2 linked regions of the Parasedimentitalea psychrophila genome follow. Each later gene encodes a partner of the first gene's protein in a complex. Links are inferred from orthologs where the notes say so. Each region holds a gene or a part of one and is shown in the gene's direction. Other genes may lie near its edges.

What was found.
Region 2: the proteins of dnaG (region 1) and QPJ95_RS15560 are in contact, whole or in part, in a crystal structure (PDB 2R6A), measured with the Geobacillus stearothermophilus proteins. The link is inferred for Parasedimentitalea psychrophila from one-to-one orthologs. Residues at the interface, in WP_049624496.1 of Geobacillus stearothermophilus: Lys456, Leu457, Leu458, Pro459, Ala460, Asn463, Ala464, Leu467, Leu535, Leu536, Ile537, Ala538, Gln544, Glu545, Asp548, Tyr549, His552; in WP_033016901.1 of Geobacillus stearothermophilus: Ser13, Glu15, Ala16, Gln18, Glu91, Leu92, Asp94, Ala95, Val96, Pro97, Thr98, Ala99, Ala100, Asn101, Tyr104, Tyr105, Ile108.

What each region holds. Positions count from the first base shown.
Region 1 is NZ_CP127247.1:2,946,031-2,949,231, forward strand. Bases 324-3,201 are described here. They hold dnaG (DNA primase), read left to right. Parts: upstream 324-692; coding sequence 693-2,711; downstream 2,712-3,201. Other genes in these bases: QPJ95_RS14380 (hypothetical protein), read left to right, coding at 324-598; rpoD (RNA polymerase sigma factor RpoD), read left to right, coding at 2,825-3,201. In the rest of the region: QPJ95_RS14375 (sarcosine oxidase subunit gamma), read left to right, coding at 1-144; more of QPJ95_RS14380, read left to right, coding at 278-323. UniProt on the Escherichia coli protein: RNA polymerase that catalyzes the synthesis of short RNA molecules used as primers for DNA polymerase during DNA replication.
Region 2 is NZ_CP127247.1:3,189,043-3,192,232, reverse strand. The notes cover bases 204-3,070. They hold QPJ95_RS15560 (replicative DNA helicase), read left to right. Parts: upstream 204-807; coding sequence 808-2,334; downstream 2,335-3,070. Other genes in these bases: alr (alanine racemase), read left to right, coding at 2,996-3,070; QPJ95_RS15555 (nuclear transport factor 2 family protein), read left to right, coding at 2,451-2,900; QPJ95_RS15565 (orotate phosphoribosyltransferase), read left to right, coding at 204-552. Also shown: more of QPJ95_RS15565, read left to right, coding at 1-203; more of alr, read left to right, coding at 3,071-3,190. UniProt on the Escherichia coli protein: The main replicative DNA helicase, it participates in initiation and elongation during chromosome replication. Travels ahead of the DNA replisome, separating dsDNA into templates for DNA synthesis.

The sequences.
Region 1 (3,201 bases):
GTGCGGACGGAACTGGCCCATATGATGGCCTCGATCACCCGCATTGGCCCGGATATGTTTCAGGTTATGGTGTTTCGCTCGATGGCGCGCACCCTGGTGCATGATCTGAAGACTGCGATGGCAGGGGTGACCGCGCGGGGCTAGGGCAGGGATCGGCTTGGGAACAGGCTGGGGTTGGGGGGCTGAAATTCAACACGGTCCCCGGTGAAAACCGGTTCCCACTTGGCGACGGGCGCTTTAGTCTGGCGTGACCCTGACGATTCACCGGAGCTGCCTGATGAAGACCCTGACCGCGCTAAGCGCTGCCCTCTTGTCCGCTGTGCTGGCAACCCCGGTGATGGCAGATGAAATAACAGCCGAGGAAAGCTGCGGCTATCAGGCGGATGTGGTGGCGGCGATCCAGGCTGCCCGGCGCGACCGGGTCAAGGAACGCGCGGTGAGCGAAGCCCTTATCGCCGCCGAGCCAGACTGGCCGGACAACTACAATGCCGCCATTCCGCTGATTGCACCCTGGGTCTACGAGATGAAGATGAAGGTGATCCGCAACGAGGATCTGGGGGAGGTCTGGAAAGAACGCTGTCTGGAACAGATCCAGTAAGCCCCCTTCTTTCTACATAATTGGCACCTATCCAAACCCACTGTAAACGCAGCCCGGGCTTGGAACTGCTTCCGTTTTCTGGCACATTACCCCCATGTCACTGACCCCCGGATTCCTTGATGAACTGCGCAACCGCGTCAGCCTGAGCCAGGTTGTCGGGCGCAAAGTCATGTGGGACCAGCGCAAATCCAATATGGGCAAGGGCGACATGTGGGCGCCATGCCCGTTTCACCACGAAAAATCCGCCAGTTTCCACGTCGATGACCGCAAGGGATTCTATTATTGCTTTGGCTGTCAGGCCAAGGGCGATGCGATTGGCTTTGTGCAGGAAACTGAAAACGTCGGCTTTATGGAGGCGGTGCAGATCATCGCCGCCGAAGCCGGGATGGAAATGCCCGCCCGCGACCCTCAGGCGCAACAGAAACAGGACCGCCGCACATTGCTGGTGGATGTGATGGAACAGGCGGTGCAGTTCTTCCGTCTGCAACTGAACACCGGCCGCGCCCATGACGCCCGCGCCTATCTGGAACGGCGCGGCATGTCGCAGCAATCGCTGGAACGCTGGCAGATCGGCTTTGCCCCCGATGGCTGGCAGAACATGTGGGACCACCTGCGTGGCAAGGGCGTGGATGAGGATCTGATCTTCGGTGCTGGGCTGGCAAAGCCGTCAACCAAGGGCGGTAAACCCTATGACACCTTCCGCAATCGCATCATGTTCCCGATCCGCGACGCCCGCGGCCGTGCCATTGCCTTTGGCGGCCGGGCGATGGATCCCAATGACAACGCCAAATACCTGAACTCGCCCGAGACCGAATTGTTCGACAAGGGCCGCAGCCTGTATAATCTCGCCCCCGCCCGGGTGGCCGCTGGCAAGGGTCAGCCGCTGCTGGTGGCCGAGGGCTATATGGATGTGATCGCTCTGGCGGACGGCGGCTTTGAGGCGGCAGTGGCACCGCTGGGCACCGCAGTGACCGAAAGCCAGCTGATGATGATGTGGCGGATCGCGGATGAGCCGATCATTGCGCTGGACGGCGACACCGCCGGCCTGCGCGCCGCAATGCGGCTGATTGATCTGGCGCTGCCGCTGCTGGAGGCCGGTAAATCGCTGCGCTTTGCGATGATGCCCGAAGGCAAAGACCCCGACGATCTGATCCGCAGTCAGGGTCCGGCGGCGGTGCAGGCGCTGTTGGATCAAGCGATGCCGATGGTGAAACTGCTGTGGCAGCGCGAAACCGAGGGCAAGGTGTTCGACAGCCCCGAACGCAAGGCCGGGCTGGACAAAAGCCTGCGCCAAAAGATCAAACTGATCCGCGATCCGTCGATCCGCAAACACTATGGCGATGACGTCAAAGACATGCTCTGGGAGCTGTATCGCGGCAATCGCAAGCCTGCCAGTGCGGCCTTTAACCCCAATGGTGACTTTCCCCCCAAGGGTGGCTTCACCGCCAAGGGAGGCTTCAAGGACGGGGCGCGCGGCAAATGGCGTCCGGGCAAAGCGGTGCCGCAACCGCTGGCCAGCACCAAAAGCTCCATGTTGGCGGCGGCCACCGATCAGGCAGCCATTGCCATGCGAGAGGCGGTTATTCTGGCCAGCGCCATCGCCACGCCGGCGGTGATCGTTGAATTTGAAGCCAATTTTGAACGGATGTCCTGCGCCGACCCGGACCATGCCATCATGCGCGATATGATCCTGCGCTACGGCGTGGGCGCGCCGGACCGGCTGCAGGATGAAATACTCTATGCTTTGGGGCCTTATGCCCTTGAAAACCTGCATGCGCTTCGCCATGTCGCAATCAGCCCCTGTCTGCGCAACCCCGGTGATCTGGAAACCGCCAGCCTGATGCTGAGTGAAGAATTCGCCAAAATAGAAGCGCGGCTTGGGCTGGATGCCGAGGTGGCCGAGGCCGAAGAAGACCTGAGCGGGCTCGCCGATGAGGCGGTGACCTGGCGTTTGGGGCAGGCCGCCGAGGCCCGCAATAAGGCGGTGCGCAGTGAAAACGAAGACCGCGCGCAGTATGATATTGCCGACAACGGGGCGCGCCTGAACCGGGATGAACGCAACCTGTTGAGCGCGCTAACAGATGGAATCAACTTCTCACGAAAACGCCGCTGAGTCGCTTTCATAAGGAAGTACCTAGAGAAACCGGGTAAACGGGGTGACGAATCACTTGCTGCATGAGTGATTCGCCTAGACCGAATCGCCCTTAGCCCCTGTAGGAGCATTGAATGGCCGCCAAAGACACCGACGACCGCAAACGTGACGACCAGGAACCTGAAACCTCGCTGGACATGAGTCAGGCTGCCGTCAAAAAGATGATCTCTGAGGCCCGCGAGAAGGGCTATATCACCTATGACCAGCTGAATAAGGTTTTGCCACCCGATCAGGTGGGCTCGGAACAGATCGAAGACGTGATGTCGATGCTCTCGGAAATGGGCATCAATATCATCGAGGACGAGGAAGCCGAAGAGGAAGAGCAAAAGGGCTCGACCGATCTGGTCACCGCTGACGGCGCCCGTGAAGTTACCATCGCCACCGCCGCGTCTGAGAAGCTGGACCGCACCGATGATCCGGTGCGCATGTACCTGCGCGAGATGGGCTCGGT
Region 2 (3,190 bases), 240 kb from region 1 along the record:
AGCTATGTCGACTGCCGCAAACTGATCTCCTACCCGCGCATCCGCGCCACCCTGATGGATTTCATGACTGTCACCGTGATGCGCAACGCCGGGTTTGAGGCCTTCGACAATATCGCCGGTGGCGAAACTGCGGGCATTCCCTTTGCTGCACTGGTGGCAGAACGTATGGCGCTGCCAATGACCTATGTGCGCAAAAAGCCCAAAGGCTACGGTCGGAATGCCCGCATCGAAGGCGTGATGCGCGAAGGCGAACGGGTTCTGCTGGTCGAAGACATGACCACTGACGGCGGCTCAAAACTATCCTTTGTCGATGCCATTCGCGAAACCGGAGCCACCTGTGGCCATACGGCGGTGATCTTTTACTATGACATATTCCCCGAAACGATCCAAAAACTGGGCGATCACGGGGTTCAGTTGCATTATCTCTGCACCTGGTGGGACGTTCTGGCCGAGGCCCGCGCGCAACAGTCTTTCAGCATCGAAACACTGGACGAGGTCGAGACCTTCCTGAAAGCCCCCCGTGCCTGGCAGGACGCGCATAAATCCGCCTGAGCTCAAACTAGTCGGGGGCAGCCTCCCTGTGGATAACGCCCCCGACTCGCAAATCTGCCACAAAATCGCCTCAACAATTCGCGGTTGTTGAGTTTCCCCCCACATCATGTAGAGTTTCACAATTGGTCCACAAAACATCCACAGGGTTTTCCCCAGTGGCTGCGCAGTTATCCCCATAGGGCCCACAGAAAACATACATGTCGCATCCGACGGGCCTTCGGCCTACTGACTATAGCTCAGACCACGAGAGCACACATGAACGAACTGACCCCATTCGACGGCCATCAGCCGCCCGCCTTGATGCCCGATCAATTGCCCGCCAACGCCGAGACTGCGCCGGAAAGCCCGATGCCGCATTCGGTGGAGGCCGAACAGCAACTTCTGGGAGCGATTCTGACCAACAACGATGTCTTTGACCGCATTGCGTCGATCATCAGCGCTGAACATTTCTACGATCCGGTGCACGCCCGCATCTATGAAATTGCCGCGGCGCGGATCTCCAAGAACACGCTGGCCTCGCCGGTGACGCTCAAGGCCTTCATGGAGGAAGATGAGGGGCTCAAGGAACTGGGCGGCCCCGCCTATCTGGCCAAGCTGGCCGGCGCCTCGATCTCGGCTTTTGCGGTGCGCGACTATGCGCAGATGATCTATGATCTGGCGATCCGCCGCGAGCTGATCGGGCTGGGGCAGGATATTGCCGACAAGGCCCGTCGCGTCGATGTCGAGTCCGAACCCAGAGAGCAAATCGTCGAAGCCGAACAGTCGCTGTATAAACTGGCGGAACAAGGCCAGACCGAAAGCGGTTTCAAATCCTTCCTCAAAGCGGTGACCGAGGCGGTCAACGTCACCAACGCAGCCTATCAGCGTGGCGGCGGCATGGCCGGCATTTCCACCGGTCTGGTCGATCTGGACAAACAGCTGGGCGGCTTGCACCCATCGGATTTGCTGATCCTGGCGGGGCGTCCCTCGATGGGCAAAACCTCGCTGGCCACCAACATCGCCTATAACGTCGCCAAGGCCTATAAGCGCGGCATCCGGCCCGACGGCACCGAAGGTGCCATTGATGGCGGCGTGGTTGGCTTTTTCAGCCTCGAGATGAGCGCCGAACAGCTGGCGGGCCGTATTTTGGCCGAAGCCTCGGAAATCTCGTCACACAAGATCCGCCAAGGTGACATGACCGAGGCCGAGTTCCGCAAGTTCGTCGAGGCCGCCAAAACGCTGGAAAGCTGCCCGCTGTTCATTGATGACACGCCCGCCCTGCCGATCTCGCAATTGGCCGCCCGCGCCCGTCGCCTGAAACGCACCCACGGGCTGGATCTACTGGTGATCGACTACCTGCAGCTTTGCCGTGGTACAGCTGAAAACCGGGTCAACGAAATTGGTGAAATCTCCATGGGGATGAAGGCCATCGCCAAGGAATTGCAGATCCCGGTGATCGCCCTGTCGCAGCTGTCACGTCAGGTGGAAAACCGCGAAGACAAACGGCCACAACTGTCTGACCTTCGCGAATCCGGCTCGATCGAGCAGGATGCCGACGTGGTGATGTTTGTCTACCGCGAGGAATATTACAAAGAACGTGAAAAGCCCGGCGATCACGAGCTGGACAAGATGGAAGAGTGGAAAGAGGCGATGGAACGGCTGCATGCCCGTGCCGAAGTCATCGTTGGCAAACAGCGCCACGGCCCCATCGGCATTATTGATCTGTCGTTCGTGGCTGAGTTCACCCGCTTTGGCAACCTTGCCAAAACCTGGCAGAACGGTCCGCGCGAAGAGGAATACTGATCCCACGCCGTGCGCCTTGACCGCATCATGGTCAGGGCGCACGGCCTGGCAAAGACTTGACGCCAGCGAAAGACCCTGCACAACTGCGCCTATTGCACTCCAGGGGATTTCCAAAAATGAGCATTCACACCTTTATGGCCGCCTATAAGCGGGTCTGGGAAGCAAAAGACCCAGCCGGTTTTGCCGCCCTGTTCACCCCGGATGGCCGCTACCACAATACCCCGTTCCAAGTGCAATCCGGCCCTTCGGAGCTGGCCGCCTATTGGCAACGTATTCTGCTACAGGACGGTATTTCTCTGTCTTACAAGGTCTTGGGTGAATCCTCTGATGGCGGGGTCGCCCATTGGAATGTGACCTATCAGGTCACCAGCGAAGAGCTGTTTCAAATCTGGGCCGCCTCAACCGGCACCGGTTTGCCCGACCGCCGCCCTGGTGACCCTCTGCCCCGAATGGAGCTGGACGGAACCCTTGTTGCCGAGCTTGACGATCAGGGTCTGGCCACAACCGTGCGCATCTGGTGGCATTCAATGCCACAGCCCAACGAAGGGCCGCCAACGGGCACATGAATGCGCGACACACTGACCGGCAACTGTAGCCTGCAAACTGATTACCGCGACTATTCCCCCCTTGACCCCTGCCCCGCGCATGTCATGAACAAATCATGAGTACAGCAAAACTATCAATCAATCTGGATGCCCTGGCAACCAACTGGCGCAACCTTGATGCCCTCAGCGCGGGCGAGACCGCCGCCGTGGTCAAAGCCAACGGCTATGGCTTGGATACTGGCCGTGTGGGCCAGGCCCTGGCCAAGGCCGGCGCCCGCAACTTCTTTGTTGCCGTCGCCGAAGAAGGCGTC